Regions from separate parts of the Alkalihalobacillus sp. R86527 genome, predicted to be linked through region 2. Evidence: riboswitches for the same ligand, from Rfam matches in the RefSeq annotation. Region 2 holds a riboswitch; each other region holds the start of a gene.
What was found. Region 2 has a riboswitch for S-adenosylmethionine ahead of SJY16_RS19490 (LLM class flavin-dependent oxidoreductase). Riboswitches for the same ligand answer to the same signal wherever they lie in the genome.
Positions count from the first base shown of each region.

Region 1: another riboswitch for S-adenosylmethionine. It lies ahead of metX (homoserine O-acetyltransferase MetX); the one in region 2 lies ahead of SJY16_RS19490 (LLM class flavin-dependent oxidoreductase).
Region 3: another riboswitch for S-adenosylmethionine. It lies ahead of msrA (peptide-methionine (S)-S-oxide reductase MsrA); the one in region 2 lies ahead of SJY16_RS19490 (LLM class flavin-dependent oxidoreductase).

Region 1 is NZ_JAXHBW010000001.1:845,783-852,102, reverse strand. Features, by position in the region: gene SJY16_RS04335 (O-acetylhomoserine aminocarboxypropyltransferase/cysteine synthase family protein) at 1-1,278, opposite strand, end outside; gene metX (homoserine O-acetyltransferase MetX) at 1,294-2,364, opposite strand; SAM riboswitch class I at 2,465-2,573, opposite strand; gene SJY16_RS04325 (TlpA disulfide reductase family protein) at 2,740-3,159, shown strand; gene SJY16_RS04320 (anti-sigma factor domain-containing protein) at 3,269-4,570, opposite strand; gene sigI (RNA polymerase sigma-I factor) at 4,591-5,346, opposite strand; gene SJY16_RS04310 (thioredoxin family protein) at 5,691-6,008, opposite strand; gene SJY16_RS04305 (toprim domain-containing protein) at 6,085-6,320, opposite strand, start outside.
Region 2 is NZ_JAXHBW010000001.1:3,724,959-3,731,278, forward strand. Features, by position in the region: gene SJY16_RS19465 (AAA family ATPase) at 1-559, opposite strand, end outside; gene SJY16_RS19470 (DUF488 domain-containing protein) at 833-1,186, shown strand; gene SJY16_RS19475 (MetQ/NlpA family ABC transporter substrate-binding protein) at 1,275-2,102, opposite strand; gene SJY16_RS19480 (methionine ABC transporter permease) at 2,120-2,782, opposite strand; gene SJY16_RS19485 (methionine ABC transporter ATP-binding protein) at 2,751-3,779, opposite strand; gene SJY16_RS19490 (LLM class flavin-dependent oxidoreductase) at 3,776-5,164, opposite strand; SAM riboswitch class I at 5,248-5,349, opposite strand; SAM riboswitch class I at 5,491-5,596, shown strand; gene SJY16_RS19495 (acyl-CoA dehydrogenase family protein) at 5,681-6,320, shown strand, end outside.
Region 3 is NZ_JAXHBW010000001.1:2,001,155-2,007,474, reverse strand. Features, by position in the region: gene SJY16_RS10195 (phytoene desaturase family protein) at 1-752, opposite strand, end outside; gene SJY16_RS10190 (glycosyl-4,4'-diaponeurosporenoate acyltransferase CrtO family protein) at 943-1,458, shown strand; gene fni (type 2 isopentenyl-diphosphate Delta-isomerase) at 1,439-2,482, shown strand; gene SJY16_RS10180 (Na+/H+ antiporter NhaC family protein) at 2,558-3,961, shown strand; SAM riboswitch class I at 4,046-4,159, shown strand; gene msrA (peptide-methionine (S)-S-oxide reductase MsrA) at 4,260-4,916, shown strand; gene SJY16_RS10170 (alpha/beta hydrolase family protein) at 4,969-6,320, opposite strand, start outside.

The sequences.
Region 1 (6,320 bases), 2.9 Mb from region 2:
TGCTTTTGAAATGGCCTGATCCAAATCTTCGATAAGATCATCGATATGTTCGATACCTACCGATAAACGAATCAAATCATTTCGCACACCTGAAGCTGTTAATTCTTCTACACTCAACTGCTGGTGTGTTGTGCTTGCTGGATGAATGATCAAGCTTTTTGCATCGCCAACATTTGCAACATGCGACCACAGGTTCACAGAATTAATAATTCCTGCTCCAGTTTCACGCCCACCTTTTATCCCAAATACAACAATCGATCCTGCTCCTTTTGGTAAGTATTTATCAACAAGGTTCTTTGAAGGATGATTCTCCTCTTCAGGATAGCTTACCCACTCAACCGCGGGATTTTCTTTCAAGTAAGTTACGATCTTACGTGTGTTCGCAACGTGTTCTTTCATCCGAACATGGAGTGTTTCAATCCCTAAAGCGATCTGAAAAGCGTTAAATGGACTTAATGATGCGCCAGTGTCTCGTAATAGCTGAACACGAGCTTTTATAATAAAAGCCGCTTCAGGAAGTGCTTCAGCATATACAATATCGTGATAAGAAGGATCTGGTTCAATAAAGCCTGGGAACTTAGATGAGTTCCAATCGAATTTTCCACTATCTACGATCAGTCCTCCCATTGTTGAACCATTCCCCCCAAGCCACTTCGTTGCTGAATGTATGACTATATCAGCACCATGTTCGATTGGTCGACATAAATAAGGAGTGGCAAATGTGTTGTCAACGATCAACGGTATCCCTGCTTCATGAGCAATTTCTGCCACTTTCTCTATATCGAGTACGTGAAGTCCAGGGTTACCAATCGTTTCAGCAAAGATTGCCTTAGTATTAGGTGTAATAGCATGTCGAAATGATTCCGGATCTTTCGGATCAACAAAGTTGGTTTTAATGCCGTATTTAGGAAGAGTTATTGAGAATAGGTTGTACGTCCCCCCATACAAAGTGGAAGCTGATACAATTTCATCTCCACTATTAGCAATATTCAAGATTGCATTCGTAATAGCAGCCATCCCGCTCGCAAGCCCAAGAGCTCCTATTCCTCCCTCGAGCTGAGCAACTCGTTCTTCAAGTGTACCTACCGTTGGATTACCAATCCGAGAATAAATAAATCCTTCCTCTTTTAATCCAAACAAATCTGCTGCATGGTCTGTGTTATCAAATTTATAGGCGTTGGTTTGATAAATCGGTAATGCTCTCGCTCCAGTAGCAGGATCAGCCTGTAAACCACCATGAATTCCAATTGTCTCTAAGTTATAACGATTCTCTGCCATCTCTTATCCACTCCTTCAAATTTTTGACGGTTCTTTTAACTGCTCTTTAATTAATGGACCCCACTTATCAAATTCAACAAGGAACCCATCATGACCATACTTTGTATCGACGAGATAGAATCGTGCCATCCTCTCAAGGCAAAAAATATTTTCAAGATCCTTGGGTGGATAAATTAAATCACCTTTAAAGCTAATGGCTAAAACGTTAGCTCGTATCTTCTGTATTGGTGTAATACTGTCTCTTCCTCTAGCTATATCATGGTGATCCATTGCTTTTAATAAATATAAGTAGCTATTGGCATCAAACCTGCCAACAAGCTTTTGTCCCTGGTATTTGAGATAAGATTCGACGTCGTAGGCAGCCTCGGTATGTTCTTCAGGTTTGTCGATCTCCCTCCTGCCAAATTTCTTTTGAAACATTTCATCTGTACGATACGAAATCATTCCGATCATACGCGCTGTAGCTAGCCCCGCAGCTGGTGGGTGAGTATGCTTGTAATACCCATCTTTCCATTCAGAGTCATTCGTTATGGCATACCTCGAAATTGCATTATACGCAATTCCGTATGCGCTTAGAGAGGGGGTCACAGCTAACGGTACGAGATGCTCCATTACATCTGGATAAAGAATTCCCCACTCGAGAACCTGCATTCCTCCAAGCGATCCACCGACCACTGCGTGAAGGTGTTCAATACCAAGTACTTCAAGCGCTCTCCTTTGAGAATGGACCATATCTCTCACACTTACGAAAGGAAAGTCTGCCTGATACGGATGGTTTGTAGCTGGATTTAGAGATAATGGACCAGTTGAGCCATTACATCCTCCGAGTACGTTAAATGTGATTACCTGAAATTCAGAAGTATCCACAAATTTGTGATGACCGATAAGCCCTTTCCACCACCCATCCTCGCTTCTTCCAACCGTATACTGATTACCTGTTAGTGCATGACAGACTAGAATGACTGGTGCTTCCTTCGGTCCAACACGTTCGTAAGCTAACTCAACTTCTTCAAGTTCTTTTCCTGATTCAAGTACAAGCGAGCCAATGGAGACCCGTTGTTCCTCATAATTCGTCTCTTTTCCCAACTCCCTCTCACTCCCATCACGCAATAACAATTTCAACTACTTATAAAAACAAAAAAGCCTCTCTGAAAGACAGAGAGGCACGATTATATTAAATCAGCTCTGCTTATCTTCCAGGAAAAATCCTGCAGGAATTGGCACCTTTTCAAACCAAATGGTTTGCCGGTTGCCGGGCTTCATAGGGCCAGTCCCTCCGCCTCTCTAGATAAGTACGAATATTCAATTACTTTGATTGAGTATTATTTTAGCAAGGCAATGCATTAGTGTCAAACATTTTTTTGAAAGTTTATACAAATTCAAACTACGCACAAATTGTTTTGATTAGAACGTGAATTTTGGTAAGGTTACCATAAATCTATATTTGAAAGGAGACTTTTTGTGAAAGCCCCTACGTTTTCTTTACAAGAGGTCCGAAATGATAAAACATACTCCTTGGATGACTATATAGGAAAGCCTGTTATGCTTACCTTTTGGGCATCATGGTGTCCTGATTGTATGAAAGACCTACCAATGAAAGAACAATTTTATGAACACGCAGACTTAGACAAACTTGAATTTCTTACTATCAATGTGACTGGACGAGAACGCTCAGAAGAAGCTGGTAAACAATTTGCAATCAAAAACGACCTCTCCTTCCCGGTACTAAAAGACAAAGGGAGAGAAACGTATGATCTCTATGGGTGTAAAGGTGTTCCAACAACGGTGCTTCTCGATAAGCAACACAACATTGTAGAGACGTTTGGGGACCAGGCATCTTTCATGGATATCATCAAAGTTCTTCCCACTATCATGCTTTAATAACGATTGGACAGAACAACAAGAGCCAGGGAGATGATCTCCCTGACTCTTTTTTAATAATATAAAATAATAGCGTTAAACCTTTTTCAAACAAGTTAAAAAATTACTCTCAGTGCTTATCTTTATCTTTCCACTCTTTTTTACTTTCTCGTTTATCATTAGAGTGGTGATCGTGTTTGCTTTCGTACTTGTCCTCATGTTTATCTTCGTGTTTGTTGTCATGTTTATCTTTGTGCTTCTCTTTGTGTTTATCTTTGTGCTTGTCTTTGTAGTCTTTCTTGTCTTTTTTGTCTTTCTTATCATCGTAATCATTTCTATCTTTATGGTCTTCCTTCGAAGAACGATTGTTTTTGTCTTCTTTTTCTTTCTTTTCTTTATCCTTTTTTTGCACAGACGTTTCCTGTGGTTCAGAATCTTTTAGCTTCTTAGCAGTTTTGTCAACGGATTGTTGAGATGAAGATTGACCATTATCTGAGAGCTTACCGATTGGTTCTTTGTCTTCTTTTACTACTGGACGCTGCTTACTTTGTTCTTTTTTTTTATTTGATTCACTAGTAACTGCTTTATTAGATTCATCATTAAGCTGAGTAATCTTATTTTCTAGATCGTACGTAACGTTTTCAGTAGGCTCTGCTTCATCATCTTCTGAAGCAGTTGCTCTATTGTTGAGTGCACCCAACTTCTTAATAGAGAGCTTACGAGCATCTTCAAGAGTAATCGAGACTCCACGATCTTGTGCTGCTAAATACGTCATGTATTTTCCAGGAGACACACCTTTTTCAACTGCTTCGTTCCGCGTTTGATAATCAGCATGTAAAATAGTTGTAATTGCAACAGCTTGTTTTGTTAAAACATCGTTTTGCTTTAAACCGTTAATCGTTTCTTCTAGTTTGCTTTTGACTTTCTGATAGCGACTGTTTTTTTCAACATTACTCGCTACGATAAGTAGTTGTCCTTTATCAGTTAGGTACCCATTTTCTTCAAGTTTTGAAAAAAGAATATTTGCAAACTCTTCTAGCGGCATATTCTTTGTATCTTGATCTAAATTCAACCCTTCACCGTCCGAATTCCAAGCTTGATACTCTACAATTTCAAGGTCGGAATTGATTCCCACCTCGATACTTGGATTGATGTCGAAGCTAACATAGGCAGCCACTGCATCGTTGTTCGGGACTGGAATAACACTAGCCACAATGACAAAAAGCATAATGATCGTCGCCATTCCTGCCATAGTTGGCATTGAGGGGATAAAGTAACCTTTTCTATTTTTCTCAGGTTTTTGTGCAAGTTTAATTTCAGAGCCAATTGATAAATTATGATTGCGTTTAAGATAGATTGTTGTAAATTCACCATCGGGTGTCAGGACTACGGCTTTTCTGCCTCGTATCTCCATAATAACCCCGTTTTTCATCCCCTGGCCCCCTCGTTCAGTTACTGTATATAAGATTTCAGTGCATTAAAACCTCCCAGATAAATTAATGCAACTGCTATTATATACTTTCGATTACGTTCGATCGTTTTCCGACTGCAAGAAACAAGAGACAGCAAATCTTTTATTGGAAGTTGTTTTTTTTCGAGAAGATAACTCGACAAAGTAGAATCCTCCGCGATAAGCTTCGCTATCAATTTCGCATTATCTCTCGCATCTATGTGTTTTGGACAATTCTTACTTAACACTTTGAACGTGATGCTGAATTTCTGCAGCAATTGTTCGTATTCTTCGATTTCATACATTCTTACTTCCCGCTGTTTATCCATCTCATATACGTCAAGCGCTGCCTTCTGTTCAGCAAAGCTATCTTCTAATCTACCTTCTTCGTCCAACTCTTCTGGTTCAAGATAGATGTACTTATTTTGACGTGCTTCTTTACGGATATAGTCGATTACGCGGCGACGGATAACCATATCTGCAAATGTAAGAAAACGACTACCTTGTCCTCTTTGGTACTGATCCATCGCTTCATTAAAAGCTGATAGACCAATACTAAATTCGTCCATCATTTGATTAATGTATCGATTGCAGACTTTTGACGTAATTTTCTTTATAAATGGCTGGTAGTCTTCCAAAAGTTTATTTCGTAAAAACTCGTCACCATTCTGTATTCTATCAATTTTATCTTCTAATGTAACATTGTCATTATTACTTTTATATTTTCCGATTTTCGTGCTGATTGAAATGGTTGTCATGTCATACACCTCTCATCTTGCAGTCAATTTATCATTGATCGCTTATTAGGTTTTTTTCTTAGATGTCTGTTTTTTTAAAAATTTAAAAAGAATGCAAAATAAAATTCGCCCCCATACGATATGTTCGAATGGCGACTCTCTATTCATTTATACCACTCAATCAGCTGCAACGAAAATACAATTTAATGACAATGTTACTGTTTCTTTACTGTCTGTTATCATATTTTATCATTATTAATATTGCACAATTTTCAACAAATTCTAATCCCGTTAAACCCCTACGAGAATACGCTTTTTAAACAACGTATCCTGTGGTGGAATTGGTCAAACTTCATCAAATAAATTTAACTCTCTTTATACTTATGAAATAAAGAATTCAGACGAACGACTGACTCAAATGCGAAAATTGTTTCGACCTCTTGTCCATTTTTAAAGATTGTAAGTGCAGGAACGCTTTGAATCGTTAGCTTTTCAGCTAAATTCGGGAAATAATTTAAATTGACTTTATACGTTTGTTCCTTTAAATTGTTCGCTTCTATTGCTATACCTAACATTCTTTCAGCAATTTTACACGTCGAACAAAAAGGCGTATAAAAAAAGAGCACCGACATTGATTCCTGATGGGCTCTCTCAATCTCAACCTCTTTGTTTAATTCTATCATATCTGTATACTCCTTCATTTATAAACCCGAAGAGGAAGCTCAGTGAGCCCCTACTCCGGAAATGTATCTTTTCTATTTATGCAGTCATTACTTTGAATTTTGCTGCTCGTAGAATGCGTTTTAAATAATTTAATGGTGTTTCCGCAACTTCTCGATGCAGCATCGTAATGTACAAATGTTCCGCATGAGGAATTTCTTGCTTTAATTGTTTTCGTAGCTTTTCACCAGCCTCGTCTGCATCGACGAGTACATACACATCCTTTTCGACCAAATCTTCACTTAATTCTTCGAGTCGATCAAAGCTAATCGTAC
Region 2 (6,320 bases):
GCTCTTCTTCAGGTGATGGATAGCCCATCTTCAACTTTAATAGAAAACGATCGAGCTGCGCTTCAGGTAGCGGATATGTCCCCTCATACTCGATTGGGTTTTGTGTTGCCATAACAAAGAAAGGTTGAGGAAGGATATGCGTTTCACCATCTACCGTCACACTGCCCTCTTCCATTCCTTCTAAAAGCGCGGATTGGGTTTTCGGCGACGTACGATTGATCTCGTCCGCAAGAATAATGTTTCCTAGAAGTGGTCCTTTTCGAAACTCAAACATCATTTCCCTCTGATTAAATACAGAGACCCCCGTTAAATCAGATGGCAACAAGTCAGGTGTGAATTGAATCCGATTAAATCCAGCACCTACCGACTTCGCAAGCGCTCGAACCATCATCGTTTTTCCTACACCTGGAACGTCTTCTAAAAGAACATGGCTACCGGCTAACAGTGCAACTAAACTTAGCTCGGTTACCTCCCTTTTTCCTACCATTACATTTTCAATATTTTCTATGACTTTTTTCACAGATGGTTGGTACGTATCGTACTGGTACTCTGAGCTCATGAACGATTCCTCCATTAACCTCTATCAAGGTAGTTGTATTCAATATAGGTATCTTTTCCTATTACATGCAATGTCTAAATACTCATACCCTTATTGTAACAAAAATAGGAAACGACACGTTAATAAGTTCCTCTATTTTCACACAATTACAAAAACAATATATGGTAGTTCCTGTAACTTACACCCGTTTTCTCTACGTATAATAGGGAATAGTAAGCCTATACATTCTTTATTTGATATCACAATCATGTTTTTAGAAGAAAGGTGATCCATGTGTCGATTGTATTGAAACGGATCTATGAAGAGGAAAAACCTCTAGGAGGTCATCGTGTGCTAATAGACCGAGTTTGGCCGAGGGGGATTTCCAAAGAAAATGCTAACCTAGATGAATGGATGAAAGACATTGCCCCAAGCTCTTCGTTACGTAAATGGTTTTCTCATGACCCTGATAAATTCGAATCATTTAAAGAAGCATACATAAAAGAAATTAATGAAAGCTCAAATGCAATGTCAAAACTAAATGAGTTGAAGAACATAGCGATTGATAGAAGGGTTGTCTTGCTTTACGGAGCTAAAGATACGGTACACAACCATGCTGTTGTTTTGAAGGAAATGATTGAGAAGTAGAGTTCTATTTGGAATTACGAACTACAACAATAGGCTCCGAGGTTACTCGGAGCCTAAATGGATAGCATCTATCTTCTAGCACCATACGCTACTTTTGTCTAAACCACTCTGGCTGATGAAATCCTTTAAAATCTTCTTCAATTACCTTTCTAAACTCATCAGATCTTACTGCTTCTTCAATATCCTTAACGTATTGCGCATCTTTATCTTCCGTGTTGACCACCACCTGATTAATAATATCTTCAGGTAACTTATCTTTTACAATCGCTTCGTTTAGATCCATTCCTGCTGCAATCGCGAAGTTTCCGTTCACAGCTGATACATCGACGGCATCTAGTGTCCTCGGTAACTGTGCTGCTTCAACAGGTTTAAAGACGAGCTCTTTCGGATTTTTCGTAATATCTTTTACAGAAGCGCGAAGAGGATCAACATCCTCATCAAATTCGATCACCCCATTATCTCTTAGCACTGTTAACCCTCGTGCTAGATTCGTAGGATCATTTGCGATCGCTACCGTACTACCCTTCTCGATCTCATCTAACGAATCATAGTTGTTCGAGTAGATGCCGATCGGAGCAGTAGGCACCCTAATCACGCCGCTTAGCTTCATATTGTTTTCTTTCGCAAATGCGTTCATATACACTTCGTGCTGATATAAATTTGCATCGATCGAGCCGCTTTTGAGTGCTAGATTCGGCTGAACATAATCATTAAATTCCTTAATCGTGACCGAGTACCCTTTCTTCTCCAGGTAAGGTTTGACGCCTTTTTCTAGCATATCGCTATAAGGAATCGTTCCTCCGAGAACTAACTCTTCTTTCTCTACATTACTCGCTTTACTTCCCTGACCTCCACATGCTGACAACAATCCGACCGTCACGAGAAGAACGATCATCGTTAACACATTTTTCTTCATTTAAATGACTCCTCACTCTATTTTTTATCTACTGTTTTGGCGATAAAATCACCGAAATATTGAACGAGCTGAACAATGACGATCAATAGGATAACGGTTGTGAACATGACCGTATCGTCATAACGGTAATACCCATAGCGAATCGCTAAGTCACCGATACCTCCACCGCCGATCGTCCCAGCCATAGCTGAATAGCCTATCAAACTGATGGCAGTTATCGTAAGTCCTGTAATCAAACCAGGTTTCGCCTCTGGCAAGACGATGTGCCGAATGATCATCCACGGAGAAGCACCCGCTGCGACAGCAGCTTCGATGACGCCTTTGTCAATTTCACGCGCAGCCGATTCTACGATTCTTGCATAAAACGGGATTGCCGCTACGGAAAGCGAAACAGAGGCTGCCATAGGACCAATTGTGGTACCTAATAGGAGACTCGTTACCGGTAGTAAGAATACGAGCAAGATGATGAAAGGGACTGAACGAATCAAATTGATGATGATGCCAACCGCTTGCTTCACCCATTTATTCTCTAGAAACAACCCTTCATCCGTAATAAACAAGATGACACCTAGCGGGAGACCGATGACCACCGCGAACAACAATGCGATCCCTACCATAATCAACGTTTCAAAGAACGCGACATTTAGTTCAGGCAAGAGCTTGATAATGTGGTCCATCATTAATCACCTCCACGTTGTTTACTCGCTTCTCTAAATAAGAAATCGCTTGATATACTTCAGTGTCATCGCCACTGACATCCATAATGAACACACCGAGTGGCGTATCTTGGATGTATTCAACTTTTCCATGCAGAATATTGCCTTTCACTTTGAATCTCTGTAACATATCAGAAACGACCGCATCGGTTGCTAGATCTCGGAGAAACATGAGTTTAACAAGCTTGCCTTGGACTTGTTCCATCAACGAATCTGGAAGACGAAATTCAAGCACGTTTTGGATGAATGTCTTTGTTAATTCATCTTTTGGATTAGAAAAGATATCGAACGTCGTACCAGATTCAACCACTCTCCCTTCTCGCATCACCGCACACCGATGACAGATTTCCTTCACCACTTCCATTTCATGAGTAATGATCACGATCGTTATTCCTAGCTTCTTATTGATATCCTTCAGCAATGAAAGAATGGATTTCGTCGTATTTGGATCAAGTGCGGACGTCGCTTCATCGCAAAGCAACACCTTCGGATCGTTTGCTAACGCTCGAGCAATACTCACCCTCTGTTTTTGTCCACCGCTCAATTGTGATGGGTATTTCCTTTTCTGATCAGTGAGCTCCACCACACTCAACAAATGATCCACCTTTTCCTCAATTTGTTTTTTACTCACACCGGCAGCCAGAAGCGCGAATGCTACATTCTCATAGACGGTTTTTGAAGTAACCAAATAGAACCCTTGAAATATCATGCCGATCGATTGCCTTGCTTTTCGAAGGTCTTTACTCGATAGCGAAAGTAAATCGACATCATCGACATGAACGGATCCTGTTGTAGGTCTTTCCAACACATTTATAAAACGAAGGAGCGTACTCTTCCCTGCACCGCTATACCCAACGATCCCAAAGATTTCTCCCTGGCTAACGTTAAGTGACACGTTATCGACAGCGACAATCTTCTCTTTATTCCCGTACTCTTTCGTAATATCTTTTAGTTCAATCATCGTACGACTTCCTTACGAAAAGCATAGGCTTTCCCTGGATGATCATCTGGCAGTCTCGCTTCTCCGTCGAACAGTTTTTCACGAAGGGTGCCTTCTTCATACTCCTCTTTATATAACCCGCGTTTCTGTAATTCTGGAACAACTAACTCTACGAACGCCTCTAAATCTCCTGGTGATACAAGATGATTTAAATTAAATCCATCCACCCCTGAAGCTTCGAATTGAAACTGGATCGCATCTGCTACCTCAGCAGGATTGCCGACGATCACACTATTTCGGTCGATCGATTCAAAACGATTTAACACTTCTCTAACGGTCAGCTTCTTCGGGGCATCCTTCGTCAACGTCGCTGCTTTATACTGACCACCTTCTGTTGTTTTCTTATATTCAAACGGTTCATCTGGGTCCATTTCTTCAAATTCTGCTACATCATACCCACTTGCGCCGTATTGTGCTTTGGCAGCGTCAGCACTCCAAACTTTGTTGTATTCCTCAAACTTCTGCTCAGCTTCCTCCGTTGTTTCACCGACAATTACGCTTAAAAATGAGAAGATCTTTACGTTATCAGGATTTCTTCCATGCTTAACGGCACGCTCACGAATATCCTCGGCATAATACCGGATTCGCTCTGGTGTAGGACCGCCAACAAAAACACACTCCGCATGCTTTGAAGCAAATTCGCGTCCCTTCTCGGATGTTCCAGCTTGATAGATGACAGGCGTTCGTTGTGGCGATGGTTCACTAAGATGAGGCCCTTCTACACTAAAATAGTGACCTTCATGATCGATTTCATGAACTTTGTATGGATCAACAAGCGTATCTGTTTGATGATCTTCAACAACCGCTCCATCCTCCCAACTGCTCTCCCACAATTTGTAGGACACGTCCATATACTCATGAGCGATATCATACCGTTCATCATGACGAATCATCTTATCGAGACCAAAGTTACGTGCTGCATTCGGTAAATAAGACGTCACAACATTCCAGGCAACTCGCCCTTTCGTTAGATGATCAAGCGTCGAAAACCTACGGGCATTTCCAAACGGTGCTTCGTATGTCGTACTCACCGTTACAGCGAATGAGAGATGATTCGTGACACTTGCCATCGCTGGAACAAGAAGAGCAGGATCGTTGATTGGAACTTGCAACCCGTCACGAATCGAAGGATCTTTACTTTTTTGATAAACATCATACACACCGAGAACATCCGCAAAGAAAATCGCATCGAATTTCCCTTTCTCTAACGTCTTAGCAAGATCGATCCAGTAGTCTAAGTCTTTGTATCTCTGATGACGCTTGCTCTCTGCATGTTTCCATAGCCCGTGTGAATTGTGCATCGAACTGTTCATGTCAAACGCATTTAAAATAATTTGTTTACTCATCTCTCCATACCTCCACTCTTTTTTTAAGACGCAAAAAGGCCTCTTCATAAGAAAAGAAGAGGCCTTGAAAAAGCAACTGTCTTTTCTTATCCTTCAAGCATTGCTTGCTGGAATTGGCACAGTACTCATGCGAGTCTGTTGCCGAGGCTTCAAAGGGCCAGTCCCTCCACCTCTCTTGATAAGAAAGTTTGTTTTATGGAATTTAACGATGAATATACAGCACCGATTCATGACCTGTCAACAAGATATCAAAAAATTATTTCTTTTCTAATTACTTGTTGACATTGGATTAATTTGTCTTTATTCTATTCTTTAACGCGCTAATACATTTATCTAGAGTCAGGGGAGGAATCTGGTCCAACGATCCTGCAGCAACCGCTTATCTTAAGCAAGGTGCTCATTCCAGCAGACTTTTTGTCTGAAAGATGAAGCTTGTATGGTTCGAATCATGGAGAGCCTAAGTCTACTTTCAGCTGAAAGTAGACTTTTTTTGTATAGAAAAAAAGGAGGATACTGATGCCACTCGTAACTGAAAAACAGCCAAACTTAGAAGAAGACGTCAAAGAACTTGTAGAACGGTTTAAAACAAGAGCCGCCAAATACGATGAAGAGGAAAGGTTTCCTTACGAGAATTTCGAAGACTTAAAGGAGAAGAATTTTCTATCTCTCACTGTGCCAAAAGAATACGGAGGCTACGGTCTTAACCTGTACGAGTTCTTGAAAGTTCAAGAACAGCTAGCATCAGGTGATGGTCCTACGGCTCTATCGCTCGGCTGGCAGCTTGGCGTCATATTAGAAATCGCTGAATTAAGAGCGTGGGATGAAGCTGTATTCTCTAAAGTGTGCGAGTTGATCGTAAACGAAAAAGCACTCTTAAACCTCGCGCAAACAGAAAAAGCGACCGGCAGTCCTTCACGCGGAGGCATTCCTCTTACGACTGCTACCAGAACGACAAACGGCTGGTTGATCAATGGACGGAAATCGTTTACGTCGATGGCGGTGGCTCTGGATTATTCGATCGTGACCGCCGATGTGGACCAAACCGGTAAGAAAGGGTATTTGCTGATCGACCATAAGCTAAAAGGTGTTCAGGTCGAGGAAACGTGGGATAGTATCTCGATGAAAGGTACGAAGAGTGATGATCTCGTTCTACATA
Region 3 (6,320 bases), 1.7 Mb from region 2:
ATGATTTGAGTCACTTCACTGTTCACCTTTACCTCAACACCTAGCTCATCAAGGAGTTTGAGCATTCCTTTTGCGATATTATACATTCCGCCTTCTACGTAGTAGATGCCAAGACCGAGTTGAACATAGACGAGTTGAGACAGAATAGCAGGAGAGTGATATGGAGACGAGCCTATATACATAACAAAAAAGTTGAACAACTGACGAAGATGCTTGTCTTTTAAGTATTTTTCAGTTGCTTGGTTCATCGACTTCATAGGATCCATTGATAACAAATCCTTAAAACTATGGAGCTTTTGCATATCCTGAATGCCCGAAAGACTTTTGCTGTAAAAGCTCTTTAAGCTGAGGTCAAACATCGACTTGCAATAATCCAAATAAGCGAGGAAATTTGAGTAGTCTTTTTCAGATTGTTTATGTACCTCTGATAGCATGACAGCTAAATCACTTGTAACATCGATTTCTTCGCCATCTTCAAAAAACGTGCGCCACTGTGGTTCGATTCGAGTAATGTTCATATAATCGTTTAGATTGCGATCAGCGCTTTTAAAAAGCTTTTCCAGTACCCAAGGCATCGTTAAAATCGATGGACCAGTATCAAAGTTGAATCCTTTTCCAGACCTTCTGTTCAACTTGCCACCAGGACGTTCGTTTTTTTCTAGAACCGTAACATCATGTCCATCAGCGGCTAAACGGATCGCTGCCGATAACCCACCTAGACCAGCGCCAATCACGATTGTTTTCTTTCCCATTATTCTCTCCTCCTCATTGTAAAAAAGGTATTTACGTCGACTTTTTTTATAAGCGGCTGTATAGTGTAAGTATAACCTTTGTGAAAGTAAGATGACAGTCACGGGTGTGTTATGTACAAGATGATCAACTAATGACTAAATATCATCTTAAACGAAAGACTGTAAACAAATAATGAAAGTTGGGTAGCCCATGCAGGTATTTCATCTTTCAATAAGTGGATTGATCATAGCAAACTTTATTGCCTGGTTTACCATACATGTTTGTCTCTCTTATTTCTGTTTGAAAGTCCCTGATTCCTTCTACGAGTCACGGAACCTTCATCATAGGAAGAGAGAGGAAGCTGCTTTGTACGAAATATTGAAAATTAGATCTTGGAAAACGGTTCTTCCTGATGGAGGAGGTATATTCAGAGGAGGGTTTCGTAAGAAAAAGCTCAAAACTTTAACAGTAACCTATGTTACGAAATTCATCGTTGAAACGAAAAGAGCGGAGTTCAATCACTGGATCTTAATTCCACCTTCACTCTTGTTCTTTCTCTGGAATCCTCCTCTAGTAGGCTGGTTTATGGTTGCCTATTCCCTTATTGTGAATATACCTTTCATCATGATCCAACGATACAATCGATACAGACTAGAACTAATATTGCCTAAAATAAAGAATAAAGAAAAACGCAGGAGGTCATCAGTTGAAACATACGGAATATGATCAAACAGAAAGCAGAAAAAATGAACATATTGATATTTGTCTCACCGAAGAAGTCGAAGGACAAGGAATCACCACTGGATTAGAAAAATTTAGATTTAAACATCGAGCATTACCAGAAATCGATTTTGATGATATCGATCTATCAACAGAATTCCTTGGTAAACAAGTAGCTTCACCTTTTCTAATCAGTTCGATGACTGGAGGGACCAAACGTGCTTGGGAGATAAATAAGCGTCTTGCGAAAACTGCTGAAGCAGAGGGATGGGCACTTGGTGTAGGCTCCATGCGGGCTGCGATACAGGAAGAACGCTCTGTTTATTCATTCGAAGTAAGAAAGTTTGCTCCTACGATTCCGATCTTTGCAAATATAGGTGCCGTGCAGTTGAATTATGGTTTTACAGTAGAAGAATGTAAAAAGGCAATCGATCTGATTGAAGCCGATGGACTCATCCTTCATGTAAACTCTCTTCAAGAAGTGTTTCAACCCGAAGGCGACACAAACTTCAAAAGCTTACTTCCAAAAATTAAAGAAGTAGCAAAAAGACTTGAAGTGCCGGTAGGCGTAAAAGAAGTTGGTATGGGGATCGATAATGAAACGGCTAGAAGCTTGGTCAACATAGGTGTAGACTTCATCGATGTAGCAGGAGCCGGTGGAACATCGTGGATTCAGGTTGAAAGCTACCGCTCTCATCAGACCTTAAGAGAGCAAGCAGCTGAAGCGTTTAAAGGGTGGGGCAATGCTACCGCCGAATGTTTGATAGATGTTCGAAAAGACCTTCCCACCGTTCCATTAATTGCAAGTGGTGGGTTGAAAAATGGTGTCGATGCTGCAAAGAGTATTGCTCTCGGAGCTGATCTTGCAGGGTTTGGTAGAGCTCTTCTTCATCACGCTGTCGATGAAAGCGAACAAGCTCTTTCTGATCAACTCAAAAGAATAAAGTTCGAACTTCAAACTGCTATGTTCGGTATTGGCGCTTCATCGATTCACGATTTAAAACACACAAAATCATTGCGTCAATCTTAGCCGGAGAATTTTCTCCGGCTTTTTGTATAGGTCCCTTTTCCAAGTGCAAACTAATTGGAAAAGGGGGGATAATAAATGGATTGGCTTTCGATTATACCATTCGTAGTTGTTATCCTTGTTGCGGTTAAAACCAAACTCGTAATACCGGGGTTAACAGCAGGATTGTTAACAGCATCATTCATACACAAGCCTGGTCTTATTTCTGGGTTAGAACAATTTTACCAATTTATCATGAGTGGCCTGAAAGATGAAAGCAATATTAAGATTATTATCTTTTTATATATGTTTACTGGTCTTATCGGAATGATGAAATATACAGGTGGAATCAAAGGATTTGTTCAAACAGCCTCAAGTAAAATCAATTCGAAAAGAGGCGCATTGTTTCTAACATGGCTTTCAACGCTAGGTACTTTCAGTGCACCCAGTTTCCGTATCGTGACGGTCGCTCCTATAATGAAGGCACTTCTAAAGAAAGTAAAGATGACTCCACAGGAACTTGGGTTTGTAATCGAAACCACAGCTACCCCGGTAATTGTACTGATTCCAATCGCTACTGCATTTGTGGGGTACATGTCATCTGTTGTAGACCTTTCTTTAAAAGGGCAGGGTCTCGAAGGTGATGGGTACAGATTATTTCTAGAAAGTATCCCTTATAATTTCTTCTCTATTTCAATCATCATCATTGGGTTTTATTTAAGTTTTTTTCATCATAATAAAAAACCAGCTACCGATGCAGGAAATCTCGAAAAAGAAATAGATGATAAGTGGGAAGATTGTCACCCTGTCGTTTCGAAGGATCTACCAGCTAAACCAATGAACTTATTGGTTCCTCTAAGTGGTGTTATTCTTCTTACACTCTTCCTTACATATTGGAATGGCTATGAAAAAGGATTTACGGGGATAATCGAAGCTTTTATCGAAGCAGATGTATTAGATGCCATGGTGTTTGCCCTCCTGACAACGGTTCTATTAACATTTGTTTTTTATTTGTTCCAAAAGTTCACTCTCAAGAATCTCGTCACCTTTTTTATTGAAGGTGGGAACGATATGATGGCTGTAATCGTTTTACTCACAGTTGTTTGGGGACTTGCTTCCTCAGCTGAAACTTTAGGATTTTCAACCTTTGTTACACAGAACTTAAACTGGATTCCTGTATTATTTGTACCACCGGTCTTGTTTCTTGTTGGTTCGTTTGTTTCTTACTTTATCGGTTCCTCATGGGGAACATGGGGGATTCTCATGCCACTTGGAATATCTCTTGGTGCAACAACAGGGACATCATTACCTCTTGTGATCGGTGCTGTATTTGCAAGCGGGACATTTGGAGCATTTTCTTCACCTCTAAGTGATAACACGAATACAATAGCAAAAATTCTCAAATTAAATACAATGACTTATGCAACATTCAAGCTCAAGCCAGCACTCATTGGTGCTGCTGTATCTGCAATTGGTTATTTTGTAATTTCTTTTATTATTTAGCGCACTAATGTAAGCTTTTCTATTGACACCTAGTGTTACAACCTTTAACATTGTCATTAACTTAATAATCCTTTTTCAAGGATCTTCTTATTCAGAGAGGTGGAGGGACTGGCCCTTAGATACCTCGGCAACGGATTCCTATAGATTTTATACGGGAGCACCGTGCCAATTCCTGCGGCGAAAGTCGGAAAATAAGAAGAGGCGATCGGTATAACCAACCCTCTTCTGTTCGGGCAGATGAGGGTTTTTTTATATGCACTCCTCATCAAACGGTTTATTAATAAAGGAGTGAACGAATATGCAACTTGTATCAAAAGATGAAGAAAAAAAACAAATGATGATCAAAAGCCTTTTAGGAAAAGGAATCTATAAGAAAAATAATAAACAGCTTTATATGTTATCTCTGAGTGAACTCGAAGACATATATTTAGAAAAAGCTGGCCAAAATAGAAACGACACTTGGAGAAATGGAGTGGAAACAATGGAAAGAGCAGTATTTGCAGCAGGATGTTTTTGGGGAGTAGAAGCACTATTTCAGCAGTTAAATGGGGTAACGTCCACATCTGCTGGCTTTACCGGAGGAAAAACGATCGATCCTTCCTACGAAGAAGTCTATAAAGAATTAACAGGGCACGCAGAAGCTGTACTCGTAGAATATAATCCAGCAATCATTTCATATGATGAGTTGCTTCAAGTATTTTTCGAAAACCATAACCCAACTTCACTGAACCGTCAGGGAGAAGATGTTGGCACTAGATATCGCTCAGCTATTTTTTATAGTTCTGATGAGCAAAGAACGTTAGCTGAAAAGGCGAAAGCAGAACTTACGGCATCTGGAAAGTTCAAAAAACCGATTGTAACTCAAATTGTACCTGCAGCCAATTTCTATAGAGCTGATGAATACCATCAGAGCTACCTTGCGAAACATGGTCAATCTTCTTGCAAAATTTCATGATAGGATAAAAAAGGCTTTCCCTTAAAGATTTGGGAAAGCCTTTTTGTATACTCTATCTCCGGTTAACACCAATATGATCTAAGAATAGTTTACCTCTCTCTGATTCATCAAACTTAAAGCGAATAGAAGTGAGCTTCTCCGGTTGAAAAGAACTGTTTTGATCCATAAATGTTGTCATCGGTATATTGAAGGTTTGTAAAACTGGTTCTGTAGGATCACCAAATCGCGCTTCTTCATAAAATTTTGTTTTCGTATGCTGGATAGGGAGGACCGGATGCATACTCATAACATCACTTATTTGTACACTTGCGGATTCCCCGTTCTCAGAAGTAGCAACAATACTAAAATCCATTACAACTTCTTCCTCGTCAGAAACATTTCCTGCTGTGAAGGTTAAGGCGCTATTCTTATTAAATGAATAAGGGTTTTCCAATAACTTCTTAAACGAAAGCGTATATGAGCCATTCTTTGAATAAGCATGATCCCATTTTAGAAACACTCCGTGATTATCTCTTACTTTATTTCTTCTAAATTCCAATTCACCTTCATACCATTGCAATAATCCCTCGGCATCCATATTGAGATAAGGAGAAGAAGCCGTGGAGACATCTACATCCTCTTCAAAATCACTAAAGATATGATACGAAGGATCCTCATATTTATTAATATAGGTTGTCGAAGGTAGCCATTCTAATGCATATCGATAATCTTCAAACATCGGTACAAAAGATGAATCATCATGAAGGGTTGCCTCTAAAAAACCTGAAACATACGTCTTCGCAATTTGTCGCTGTTCTTTTCCATCTAGAAGAGGTTTTTTATTTAATAAAAGCGTGAATGGAAAGTACGTGTCGTTGTCTCCCCATGTAGTGTTAAACTGTCCATGGTTTGCTCGATCCACATAAAGAGCAGCTTTCATGATATTCTTTCTACCAGTTAAGGTGATTCCATTGAATTGACGGTCGCCTTCAAATTCAGAAAGATCACTGTCGTATGAACCATGTAGGATTAAGTAATTCACATCATTCAATTCAATTTTCCGATCTGCAATTGTATGGTAATCGGTCGGGGCGATTGCAATAACGCTTTTGATATTATACTGAAAGTCGAACCGTTTATATGCGTTGTTTGGATAACGCTCTAACTTATTGAACTTTGCCGCCAGAATAGCTGCTTGTCCACCGCGTGAATGGCCGGTAAGAGCAATGTTCTCGAAATCTACTTTTTCATAAAACGGCGCTTGTTTCTTTGTTGATAGTTTTTCAATTTCTTTTAGATGACTTAATAGCATCCACGCTCTTCCATTAATATCTCCTCCTAAACTACCAGACCAAGAAGAATTCAAGAAATTCTCATCCACTGATACAGTGATAAAACCTCTACTAGCAAGTAATTCACCTAGAT